Regions from separate parts of the Bradyrhizobium sp. KBS0727 genome, predicted to be linked through region 2. Evidence: predicted binding sites of a transcription regulator. Region 2 holds the regulator's gene; each other region holds the start of a gene.
The links. The regulator PhoB, encoded in region 2, activates phosphate uptake and scavenging genes when phosphate is short. The targets are predictions, from matches to a motif close to TGTCATNNANCTGTCAT.
Positions count from the first base shown of each region.

Region 1 (4,169 bases), 1.0 Mb from region 2:
TTCCTCCTTCAGCTTCATCAGTGTTTCAAACATCGCCGGCAGGTTCATGTTCCGCGCCGGCCAATGCACCAGATAGAGATCGACATGGTCGAGCCCGAGCTTCTTCAGGGAAGCATCGAACGCCCGGCGGATCGCGTCCGGCGCCAGATTCTCGTTCCAGACCTTGGTGGTGACATGCAGGTCCTTGCGGGCAACGCTTGAAGCGGCCAGCGCGGCGCCAATGGCTTCCTCGTTGGCATACATTTCCGCGGTGTCGAGGTGCCGGTAGCCCAGATCAAGCGCGCTCTCGACCGCCGCACGGCAGGCATCGCCCTGCATGCGGAAGGTGCCGAGCCCGAGCTTGGGCAGGCTGATGCCCTCTGTGGTTAGATGATCCATGGTGACTCCTGAAAAGGGCTAAAGCACCGCATCCGTGGCAAAGGCCGCGTGGACGGGTATTTCATTGCAGGGAAGGGACGGCTATGGAATAGCCTGCCCGCATGGCGCGGGGCAACTCAAGATCAGGTCAGGACGGCGATGGCGAGGGCGTTGCGACAGTGGCTGGAAACCCATGAACTGCCGGCGATCATCGCCGCCGTACTCGGCGTGATCCTTGCCCTTTCGACCCTGCTCGTGGTCGGCGGCTACTTCCTGGTGACGCCCTGAGCTCAGATATGCTGCGCCATGATCTGACCGGGCCGCGCGTCTGGACGGGGCTCGATATCGACCGACCATAGATCGCGGTTGTCGACGTCCTTCAGGGTCACCGTCATGACTTCGGTTTTGCCGTCGATCGCGACGTGGCCGAAAAACTGCAGCCCGAAGCAAGGTGCGAGATTTTCGCCCTGCTCTCCGCTGCAGCCCTTCTGAAACATCGCCTTGGGCCCAAAGGTGTTGTCGAGATCGCCGGGCGCCCAGGTGCCCGCATGCAGCGGGCCCGAGACGAATTCCCAGAACGGTTCGAAATCCTGACAGGCGGCGCGGTTCGGGTCGTAGTGATGCGCGGCGGTGTAATGCATGTCGGCGGTCAGCCACACCGTGTTGCGGATGCCGGCGCGTTTCATGAACGACAGCAGATCGGCGATCTCGTGCTCGCGGCGTTGCGGCGGACCATCGCCGAGCGCGACGGCATCCTCGCTGATCAGGCCGATCGACATGTCGGCGGCGATCACCTTCCAGGTCGCGTTGGAGGCGACCAGTTCGCGCTTCAGCCACGCCAGCTGCGCAGGCCCGAGGATGAAGGTGTCGCTGTTGTCGTCGCGCTTGTTCCAGGTGTTGTCGCGGTAACTGCGCATGTCGATCATGAAGACGTCGAGCAGCGGGCCGTGCCCGATCCGGCGATAGACGCGGCCGTTGTCGCCGGGTGTCACCGGCATCGGCATGAATTCGTGAAATGCGCGCCGCGCCCGCGACACCAGTTTCGGGACGCCGTCGTCGGCAAAGCCGCTCTCGTCGTAGCTGCCCAGCGGCGCCCAGTCGTTGGTCACCTCATGATCGTCCCATTGCGCGAACATCGGGACTTCGGCGTGGAAGGTGCGGAAGTTTTCATCGAGCCAGTTGTATTTGTAGTTGCCGCGAAACTGCGCCAGGCTGCGCGCGGCGACGGATTTTTCTTCCGTCACGATGTTGCGCCAGATCTCGCCGTTCGGCAGCTTCAGCTCGGAGGGGATCGGGCAATCGGCGTAGATATGATCGCCGGAATGAATGAAGAAGTCGGGCCGGTTGTCGCGCATGGTCCGGTAGGTCCGAAATCCCCCGCGCGCGGGATCGATGCCCCAGCCCTGGCCCGCTGCGTCGCCCGACCAGACGAATGACACCGAACGATGTTCCGCAGGCGCGGTGCGGAAATGCCCGACCTGGGTTTCTCCGGCGAGGCCGCTTGCGATGTCGTCGAAGCGGACGCGGTAAAAGACATCCTGCCCCGCGGGCAGGCCGTCGAGCAGAACTTTCGAGGTGAAGTCGCTGTCCGGCAACGCATCCGATGAAGCCGTGCCAATGATGTTGCTGAAGCTCTCGACGGTGGAGCATTCCACCCGCATCCGGGCCGGCCGGTCGGCACGCGCCCAGATCACCGCGGAATCCGCCGAAACGTCGCCGGACTGAATCCCGCAGGCGATCAAAGGACGATCCGCGGCGCGGCTCACATAGGGCTTGGCGAGGCTGCCGAGGCCGGCGGCCGCGATCGTGGCGGTGGACCTGACCAGCAACTGACGCCGGTTCAAAGCATGCTTGGCGCGTATCGCAATCGGCATCGGGCCACCCTCGTCGAATCACGACAAAGGTGTGCCCGTTGAATTTGACTCTCCGCCGAAGGTTTTGCGACAGGTGGATGACGTAAACTGAGGACTGCAGGATGGGTTAGCCGTAGGTATGGTGGGTTACGGCTTCGCCTAACCCACCATACGAAGTCACGGCTTTATCGCTGCCAGTTGCAGATGCCGCCCGATTTGCACGGCCATATCTGGACGCGGGTGTCCATGGCTTGCGCATCGAGCGGGTTGCCGTGGCGATGCACCAGCTTGGTGCGGGCGGCGCCGCGCGGCGGCACCGCGCTGCTCCTGGCGATCTGAGGCTTGACGACTTTGGTTTTGGCGACGTGAATGTTCCGCGGCGGAAGCCTGGGCCAAACGGAAGCATCCGTATCGGCCTGCGCGCGATCGGACTTGGCTTCGATCGGAACCGGGGCGAACTCGGTTTCCGGTCCGAGCCGCTTCGGCGAAAGCACGGCCCTGGAAAGATCGAGCCCGAGGAACTCGCCCGGACGATACTCGTCCGCCATCGCCAAGCCGCCCACTACCAGGAACCCGGTACAAAGTACTGCCGCAAAGGCACTTTTCAGGACCATTCATGGCCTCCTGAAATCAGTAAAAAAAAATCGAACTACTGACATTCTGTAGGAAGCCCGGCACGGCAATGCCAGCCGTTCCTGCCGGCAAGGTTACCGTGCAATGATCCCGGCCGCGAAAATGCCCGCGGCCGGTTCCGGTTCGCCTACTCGGCGGCTTGGGCGACGGGCTGCCCGATCGCGCTTTCGAGACGCTTACACTCAGCGCGGTATTTCGCGACGTTGGCTTCCTTGATGTGGCCGTAGCCGCGCACGAGGTCAGCCGACTTCGCCAGTGTCACCAGCCGCGGCAGATCGAGCGGCTTGCCCGCATCGAGATGGCGGAAGATCATCGCCGAATATTCGCCCGGCAGCGCGCGTTCCATCCTGCGCTCGCTGGTATAGCCGAACGGATCGAACGCGGTGCCGCGCAGCGACTTCATCCGCGACAGCAAACCGAACGCCTTGAACACCCACGGTCCGAATTCCCGCTTGCGCAAGTGCCCGGTCGCCTTGTCGCGCTGGGCGAACATCGGCGGCGCGAGGCTGACCTTAACGCTGGCGTCGCCGTCGAACTGCTCCTTCAGCGCCTTCGCAAACTCGCCATCGGTATAAAGCCGCGCGACTTCGTATTCGTCCTTGTAGGCCATCAGCTTGAACAGGCCTTTTGCGAACGCTTCCGTCAATTCCTGCGATCCCGGTGCGGCCTTGGCCTCGGCGGCGCGAACGCGTTCTACTTCGCCGAAATAACGCTTCGAATAGGCCTCGTTCTGGTAGTCGGTGAGGAACTCGGCGCGGAATGCGATGCTTTCGTCGAGCGTGCGCTTCACCGGCGCCGCACCCGAGTTCTTGAAACGCGCCGCGGTGATCACGCGCTGCAGATCGTGCGCAGCCAGACGTCCCCACGAGAACGCCAGCTTGTTCATGTCGATCGCAGCACCATTGAGATCGATCGCCTTCATGATCGCCTCCAGCGACAGCGGGATCGCCCCGCGCTGAAACGCAAAACCGAGCATGAAGGCGTTGGTGGCGATGCTGTCGCCCATCAGCGCGGTGGCGAGGCCCGTCGCATCGAGAACGTCGAGATCGCTGGCACTGACGGCCTCGTTGAGCGAGTCGCGCATCGCGCCGGCCTGGAAATCGATATCCGGATCGATCACGAAGCTCGCGGTCGGCATCAGATCGGCATTGACCACTGCACGCGTCACGCCGCGCTCGGCCCGGCTCAGCGCCGGGACCGAGGTGGCGACGACGATGTCGCAGCCGAGAATGAGGTTGGCGCTGCCGGGCCCGATCCGGACGTTGGCGAGATCGTCCGGCGACGGCGCGATCCGGACATGGCTCATGACCGCGCCGTTCTTCTGCG
Region 1 covers NZ_CP042176.1:1,833,853-1,838,021, reverse strand. The annotation lists gene FFI89_RS08470 (aldo/keto reductase) at 1-378, opposite strand, end outside; gene FFI89_RS35150 (hypothetical protein) at 517-645, shown strand; gene FFI89_RS08465 (alkaline phosphatase) at 648-2,231, opposite strand; gene FFI89_RS08460 (hypothetical protein) at 2,396-2,824, opposite strand; gene FFI89_RS08455 (indolepyruvate ferredoxin oxidoreductase family protein) at 2,971-4,169, opposite strand, start outside.
Region 1: a site for PhoB is predicted at 2,298-2,314, ahead of FFI89_RS08465 (alkaline phosphatase). Genes of this name have one in related genera too.

Region 2 (4,169 bases):
TCGCGCAAGCCCTTGAAGAACGCGTTCGGCGCCGAGCGCACGCCGCCCTCGCCCTGCACCGGCTCGATCAGGATGCCGGCGGTGTGCGGGCCGATCGCCTTCTTCACCGCTTCGAGATCGCCATGCGGCACCTGGTCGAAGCCGTCCATCGGCGGCCCAAAACCCTCGAGATATTTGGCGGAGCCGGTCGCGGCCAAGGTCGCCAGCGTGCGGCCATGGAACGCGCCTTCGAAAGTGATGATGCGATAGCGCTCGGGATGACCCTTGGCGGCCTGATACTTGCGCGTCACCTTGATCACGCATTCCATCGCCTCGGCGCCGGAATTGCAGAAGAACACATAGTCGGCAAAGCTCTGCTCGCACAGCCGCGCGGCGAGCTTGTCGCCGTCGGGCGACTTGAACAGGTTCGACATGTGCCACAGTTTCGTGGCCTGTTCCTGCAGCGCTGCGACCAGTTGCGGATGGGCGTGGCCCAGCGCATTGACCGCGACGCCCGAGGTGAAGTCGAGATAGCGATCGCCGTTGGTGGCGACCAGCCAGGCGCCCTCGCCGCGTTCGAAGCCAAGGTCGACCCTGGCGAATACGGGGAGCAGATGCGACGCGGCGCTATGGGTCATGGCGATCACTTGAGGTTTGAGAGCAGTCCGTTTGCGAGCTGCCAGGGTGCGCGAGCCTTCGCGCACGCAACCACCGGCCACCCGAAAACAAAACGTGCCGCCTTTTGGGGCGGCACGTCAGGGCATTCTATGCTGGCGACGGAACGTGTCAACACGCCGTAGAGCCTGCTTCGCAGGCTCGTTCACCTTCTTGTTTGAGCATGATCTTCTCGGAAAACCGGTGTCCACTTTTCCGGATCATGCTCCAGCCGCCTTCCTGCACTGCGATAAAAGGCAATCCGTACATTTCCGGTGTGGTGGAAAACACGCATTGCAATGCCTAGATGTCGGAACATGTGGACGCTTAGCTGCGGACTCTTGCGCCAGAGTCACGCCATATTGTAGCGTCTGGGCTGTCGGGTACGACATCTCGTGCGGCAGTTCTGATCCTCTTGAGTCCATGTGTTCAGCGTACACGTTCGGGCGCGACTTTCGCGCCCGGCGAGGGCTAAGGGATTCTGACCGCAGGGATTTTGGAGATTTGGCATCGCCAGCGCTGCCCCCGGTTGGCCCGCGCGAAGCGAAGGGAAGAATTCGATGACCGTATTGACCTGGTCCGACGATCGCGTCGAGCAGCTTAAGAAGCTCTGGGAAGGCGGCCTGTCCGCCAGCCAGATCGCCGCGGAACTTGGGAATGTGACGCGAAATGCCGTGATCGGCAAGGTGCACCGGCTCGGTCTGTCCGGCCGCGCCAAGAGCCCCTCCTCGGCCGCCCCGCGCCAGCGCAAGGCCCGGCCCGCCCAGCACATGATGCGGGTGGCGCGTCCGGTCTCGCGCGGCAACACTGCGCTCGCCCATGCCTTCGAAGTCGAGATGGAGCCGGATCCGATCTCCTACGACAACGTCGTGCCGATGAGCCAGCGGCTGTCGCTGCTGGAATTGAACGAGGCCACCTGCCACTGGCCGGTCGGCGATCCCTCGAGTTCGGACTTCTTCTTCTGCGGCGGCAAGGCGCTCTCCGGCCTGCCCTACTGCGCGCATCACTCGCGCGTCGCCTATCAGCCGGCCTCCGATCGCCGCCGCCCGGCGCCGAAGCCGACCAGGTAAACTTACGCGATGCTATCTGTGTCGTGAATTGAGCGGACTATATCCGCCGTCGTCCCGGCCTATTGCGCACAGGCGCCGGGACCCATAACCACAGACGTGCGTGGTTATGCCGAGCTGAAGCTCCAGCTCTGTTAGACAATCAACATCGGCGGGTATCGGTCCCAGCTCAAGGCCGGGACGACAGTAGTTACGACTCCGCCTTCGCAAAGCGATCGTCCAGCGCGTAGCCGGCGCCGCGCACGGTGCGGATCGGATCCTGCTCGCGGCCGGGATTGAGCAGCTTGCGCAGGCGGCCGATGTGCACGTCGACGGTGCGTTCGTCGATATAGATGTCGCGGCCCCAGACGCTGTCGAGCAACTGCTCGCGCGAGAACACACGGCCGGGATGCTCCAGGAAGAATTCCAGCAGGCGATACTCGGTCGGGCCGAGATCGATCTGGCGGCCGGAGCGGGCGACGCGGCGTTTCTCGCGGTCGAGTTCGATATCGCCGTACGTCAGCACGGTGGCGAGCCGCTCCGGGCTGGCGCGCCGCAACAGACCCTTCACCCGTGCCAGCAATTCCGGCACCGAAAAGGGCTTTACGATGTAGTCGTCGGCGCCGGTGGCAAGGCCACGGACGCGCTCGCTTTCCTCGCCGCGCGCGGTCAGCATGATGATCGGCAGCTGCTTGGTCTCCGGCCGCGCCCGCAAGCGCCGGCACAGTTCGATGCCGGACAGGCCCGGCAGCATCCAGTCGAGCACGATCAGGTCGGGCACCCGCTCCTTCAGCCTTGTATCGGCGTCATCGCCGCGGCCGACGGTTTCGACGTCGTAGCCTTCGGCATCGAGATTGTAGCGCAGCAGCGTGGTCAGCGCTTCCTCGTCTTCAACTACCAGAATGCGTGCGTTCATCGATTCTGCTTCCCTTGGTTTCGACGCGTCAGTTACCGGGTACTGTCGTGGCGAACGTCGTCATGTCGCCCTTCGGGCGCTTGTCGAGAATCTGCTGACCCTCGATCATGTAGAATACGGTTTCGGCAATGTTAGTGGCGTGGTCGCCGATCCGCTCGATATTCTTGGCGCAGAACATCAGGTGAATGCAGAACGAGATGTTGCGCGGATCTTCCATCATATAGGTCAAGAGTTCGCGGAACAGCGAGGTGCAGATGGCGTCGACTTCCTCGTCGCCCTTCCAGACCGCCATCGCCGCCGGCAGGTCGTGCGCGGCATAGGCGTCCAGCACCGACTTGACCTGCGACTGCACCAGGTCGGTCATGTGCTCGAGGCCGCGGATCAGCTTCAGCGGCTGGAAATCGTTCTCCAGCGCCGCGACCCGCTTGCCCATGTTCTTGGCGAGGTCGCCGATCCGTTCGAGATCGGTGGCAACGCGCATGGCGCCGACGATCTCGCGCAGGTCGATCGCCATCGGCTGGCGCCGCGCGATGGTCAGCACCGCGCGTTCCTCGATGATGTGCTGCAGGCGGTCGATCTCGGCGTCGGAGGCGACGACGCGGTTGCCGAGCGCGATGTCGCGGCGAACCAGCGCATCGACGGATTCGGTGATCATGCGTTCGGCGAGGCCGCCCATTTCCGCGACCAGGCGGGTCAGTTCCTGCAGATCGCTGTCGAACGCCTTGGCGGTGTGTTCAGAAGCCATGTGTTATCTCCTCCGGATCAAGCTAGCCGAACCGGCCGGTGATGTAGTCCTGGGTTCGTCGATCGCTCGGCGAGGTGAATATCTTGTTGGTGTCATCGAACTCGACCAGCTCGCCGAGGTACATGAAGGCGGTCTTGTCGGAGACGCGCGCCGCCTGCTGCATGTTATGGGTAACGATGGCGATGGTGTAGTCCTCCGCCAGTTCCTGGATCAGTTCCTCGACCTTGGCGGTCGAGATCGGATCGAGCGCCGAACAGGGCTCGTCGAACAGGATCACCTCGGGCCGCACCGCGACCGTGCGGGCGATGCAGAGCCGCTGCTGCTGGCCGCCGGACAGGCTGAGGCCACTGGCGTTGAGCTTGTCCTTGACCTCGTTCCACAGCGCGCCGCCGCGCAGCGCCTTCTCGACCCGGCCGTCCATCTCGGACTTGGAGATCTTCTCGTAGAGGCGAATGCCGAAGGCAATGTTCTCGTAGATCGTCATCGGGAACGGCGTCGGCTTCTGGAACACCATGCCGACGCGGGCGCGCAGCAGGTTGAGATCGAGCTTGGGGTCGAGGATGTTGGTCTGGTCGAGCATCAGCTGCCCGGTGGCCCTCTGGCCCGGATAGAGGTCGTACATCCGGTTGAAGATCCGCAGCAGGGTCGACTTGCCACAGCCGGACGGGCCGATGAAGGCGGTGACGCGGTTGGTGCCGAGCGCGAGGTTGATGTTCTTCAGCGCGTGGTGCTCGCCGTAGTAAAAGTTCAGGCCGCGCGCCGTCACCTTGGCCGAAGCTTCCGGCTGATGCGGCATCGACGGCACGCCGGCGCCGGGAACGCTGACGGA
Region 2 covers NZ_CP042176.1:801,864-806,032, reverse strand. The annotation lists gene FFI89_RS03735 (aspartate aminotransferase family protein) at 1-617, opposite strand, end outside; gene FFI89_RS03730 (GcrA family cell cycle regulator) at 1,194-1,703, shown strand; gene phoB (phosphate regulon transcriptional regulator PhoB) at 1,891-2,595, opposite strand; gene phoU (phosphate signaling complex protein PhoU) at 2,624-3,340, opposite strand; gene pstB (phosphate ABC transporter ATP-binding protein PstB) at 3,363-4,169, opposite strand, start outside.

Region 3 (4,169 bases), 350 kb from region 2:
CAGATGATCGGGACGCACCCCGATGTCGGCCTCAAATTCGGCCGCTGGCTCGATACCGTGATGATGCAGCGCGCGCTCGGCGAAGGTGCGACGACGCTGCCGGCGGACTCGAAGGCTTAACGCTGGAGTTGATTTCGATTCGCCGTAAGCGTGAAGCACTAACGATCGCGCGTGTCCCGGACGCGGCGCAACGCCTCTTCTGCGCTGAACCGTAGGGCCTGAACACAAAATCGCGAAAACAACCCCATGCAAAGTAGACCAGAGCGTTTTCGAGCGAAGTGGATACCGGTTCGCGTCAAGAAAACGCGTCAAAACAAGAAACTGGAGCCCCGTTCCGATTCTATCGGAACGGAAAAGGCTCCAGGTCCCTCAAAGTCGCTGAGTTCGTAGCGCATGATTCGAGACTGCAGGTTTCGAAGCTTGAATCACGTCCATCGCGGTTGCTGCTAATGCCATGAAGTCACTTCCGCTTCGGCGGCATTGCGGGCATGGCCGGACTTGCTGCTGGCTCGACCCAGTCGCGATTGGACCCGAAGCAGACATGTGCCTCATCACCGTCCGAAGCAGGTCGCCGGACCATTTTTCCGTAGCTCCGGTTCAAATCTGTATGCTTTTGCGCTTGCAAGGTGCATCATTCCAAAATGAGCAGCCGCGCGGCTTTATTGGATTTGGCGGCCTGCATTTGGCGGCCCGCACAAGTGTCTAACATCCGGGTCCCGGAGATACATCATGCCTCGCCTGACCTTCTCCGAGTGGATTATGTCATTTGGGCTTACGGTGCTGCTCGTGACTGCGTCAGCTAATCCGCTGGCAGCCCAGCCGTTCGAGGGCTGCCCCTCCAAAGAAATTCTGGCGGCCTTCAACGCTTTCGCCAGCGTCGGAAAGCCGCCCCCGGATGCCTGGCGCAGCTGGCAGCGCGATGCCAATGCGCAGCAGGCGGTCGAACCCTGGCACGCATTCGACAACATCCAGTCCGTCGGCGTGTGCTGGGTATCTGCCTGGGCAATCCGGACCGCCGACGGCGTGGTGCTGATCGACACCCTTCATGAGCCCCATGTCGACCGGCTGGTTGCAAACCTCGGCAAGGCCGGGATCAATCTCGCCGACATCAAATATGTGCTCATGACGCACGGCCACTTTGACCATGTCGGCGGCGCTGCCAAGCTCAAGCCGCTCCTGATCAACGCAAAGTTCGTGATGACGCAAGCCGGCTGGGACGAGGCGATGGAGGCGGCGCGAGCATCGGAATCGACGCCGTGGTCCTGGTCGATGATCCCGCAGGATGTCGTGGTGAAGGACGGCGACGTCATCCAGCTCGGCGGCAACAGCTTCGGCGTGCTTGAGACCCCTGGCCATACGCTCGGTACCGCGTCCTACACCTTCGACGTCAAGGACGGCGCCAACCTCTACAGGGCAATCACCATCGGCGGATTGGGTCTCAATGCCATCAAGAGTTCAAAACAGGTCGAAGGCTTCATTGCAACCCTCGACCGGCTCAGCGGACTGGTCAAGCAGCCTAACCAACCCGTCACAGTGAACCTTACGCCTCATCCCTTTTCGAGCGGATTGACGGAAACTCATTACAGGCTGATGGCGCGCAAGCCCGGCGAACCCAACCTGCTGGTCGATCCGGACGGATTCCTCAAACTGCTCGCCGAGTGGCGCATCGGCGCCGAACAGCGGCTCGAGATCGAACGCAAGGCCGGACGCTAGAGCATCCAGGCTGATACCGTCATTGTTCGAGGACGCGAGCGTAACAAGCACGGGTGTCTCGATATCAACGATGAGCCACGGCCATGACTTCCGATCCTGGCACATCGCGTCATTTCGCTGCGGCGCGGAATTTGGTCGCTACTGGGGCACAGCGGACATTGGCCAAGCCCGCGACGAACGAACTCGATTCATGAGAACGCGTCATGAGTACGCGCCCTGATAGGGGCCGTCGCGCTCAGGTCTCCTACACCACCGCCAGCTTGCGGTCGATCACCAGCAGCACGCGTTCGAGTTCGTGGCCGCGGCGCAGGATCAGCCCGGTCGCGGTGATCACGCTGTACATGCCCTGCTTGCGCGCCAGCCGCGGGTCTTTCTCGATGCGATAGATCGGGACTTCGGAGGCGCGGCGGAACACTGAAAACACCGCGCGGTCTTTCAGGAAGTCGATGGCGTAGTCGCGCCACTCGCCGTCCGCGACCATGCGGCCGTACAGGTTCAGGATACGATTGAGTTCCAGACGATTGAACGTGACGCGATTTGGCAAGGGACTGGTTTGCCCGGGGCTCGCAGTGGCGGTGCGCGCCACTGCGCGACTCTCGCTTGGATCAGTGTCCTCCGACATCGAACTCATCGAGCGCCTCCTGTCATCCTCCCGACATGATTGCGCTAACCGCCGGGCACCGCAAGGGCCATTGTAAACACAACGAAAACCGCGACGGATTGTCCGTTACCCGCGGGACACACCGAGTCACGCGATCGTTAGCAGAATCTTATTGCTGCCCCACTTCCGCCAACCGACCGCCCCGCTGGATTGCGACAAGATGATTCTGCGTTGGCCCGGTCCTTTCGGTTCCGGATTCCTCAGCCCCCAGCCCCCCGGGGCCGTCGGGATCGGGCCTGTTCGCAGGGGAGTTAATCCCGAACCTGGGCCAACGAAAGTTGGTCCTTTTTCGTTTCGGGCGTCTTTCGTTTCCGGGGTCCTGCTGGCGTCAGCCACGGTCCGGCGACCGCCAACCTTCGCCGGCAGCCGCGACGTCCGTCCCCAAAAATCCAAAGAGAACTAGCGCAGCGGCGTATAGGCCGCGCCGAGCATCGGGCCCGGCTTCTCGCGATTGCCGTCCTGGACATAGACGACCGCGGCATCGACGCCCTCGCGCGAGATATTCTCGATCGGCACGCTCCAGCTTCCGGAATTGCCGTTCCAGTCGCCGACCTTCAGCAGATTGCGCACCACATTGTAGTAGGTGATTTCCCGGCCGCGATTTTCGCCGCGCCCGATCGAAATCGGTACTGCCTTCGAAACCGAGCAGATCCAGACTTCGCCATGCGCGGCCATCGGCGCCTTGCTGGCGGCGACCGAAACATTGATCTGCTTGCCGGACAGCGTCATCGTCACCGGCACCGACATCACGCCATCGGTCTTGGTCGTATCCTGGATCGCGCCTTCGATGCTGGCGCGGTCGCTGCCGATCACGTGCGCCGAACCGTTGACGATCATCTGCGGCGTATAGACGTCGCGATCGCCGCGCATATGCGAGTAGGCTTTCTGGCGGGCGCTGAAGCGCGAGTCCGCCAGCGTGTCCTTCCAGCCGAGATAATCCCAATAGTCGATCGGCATGCTCAGCGCGATCACCGAAGGGTCCTTGGAGAGCTCGCCGAGGATCTTGTCGGCGGGCGGACAGGACGAACATCCCTGCGAGGTGAACAGCTCAACCACGGCGCGCGGGTCGGCGTGGGCGGGACGGATGATAGCGACGATCGCAAAGACACTTAGCGCACTTGCACTGAGCGCTCCGGACCACCGCGAAATACGATTATAGGCCATCATCGCTGTCATACTGCGAACCGGTCGTAACGATTTCCATCCGTATTTGTACGGGGCATGATCTGATCCCTGTGAGCGTGCCCCAAAACGCGCGAAAGCGGCCTTTTCATAGGCCGCCTTCTTGCTTGTCGCCACTCACTTCGCAGTGAGCCCCTGATCACAAATCCGCGTCAGGCCGCGAGATTGCGCAGCACATACTGCAGAATACCGCCGTTGCGATAGTACTCGAGCTCGTCGAGCGTATCGATGCGGCACAGCAGCGGCACCCGCTGCAGCGAACCGTCGCCGGACACGATTTCCGCCGTCAGGGTCTGACGCGGCTTCAGTTCGCCCTGCAAGCCCCGGATGGTGACCTTCTCGTCGCCCTTCAGGCCGAGCGAAGACCAGGAGGTGCCGTCCTCGAAGGTCAGCGGCAGCACGCCCATGCCGACCAGGTTGGAGCGATGGATGCGCTCGAAGCTCTGGCAGATCACGGCGCGAACGCCGAGCAGCCGGGTTCCCTTGGCGGCCCAGTCGCGCGACGAACCGTTGCCGTATTCGGCGCCGGCGAACACCACCAGCGGCACGTGCTCTTGCTGGTACTTCATCGCGGCGTCGTAGATCGACATCTGCTCGCCGTCGGGCCAGTGCT
Region 3 covers NZ_CP042176.1:454,228-458,396, reverse strand. The annotation lists gene FFI89_RS02170 (GNAT family N-acetyltransferase) at 1-120, shown strand, start outside; gene FFI89_RS02160 (MBL fold metallo-hydrolase) at 730-1,713, shown strand; gene FFI89_RS02155 (DUF2794 domain-containing protein) at 1,958-2,344, opposite strand; gene FFI89_RS02150 (thioredoxin family protein) at 2,774-3,550, opposite strand; gene acnA (aconitate hydratase AcnA) at 3,709-4,169, opposite strand, start outside.
Region 3: a site for PhoB is predicted at 2,356-2,372, ahead of FFI89_RS02155 (DUF2794 domain-containing protein). Genes of this name have one in related genera too.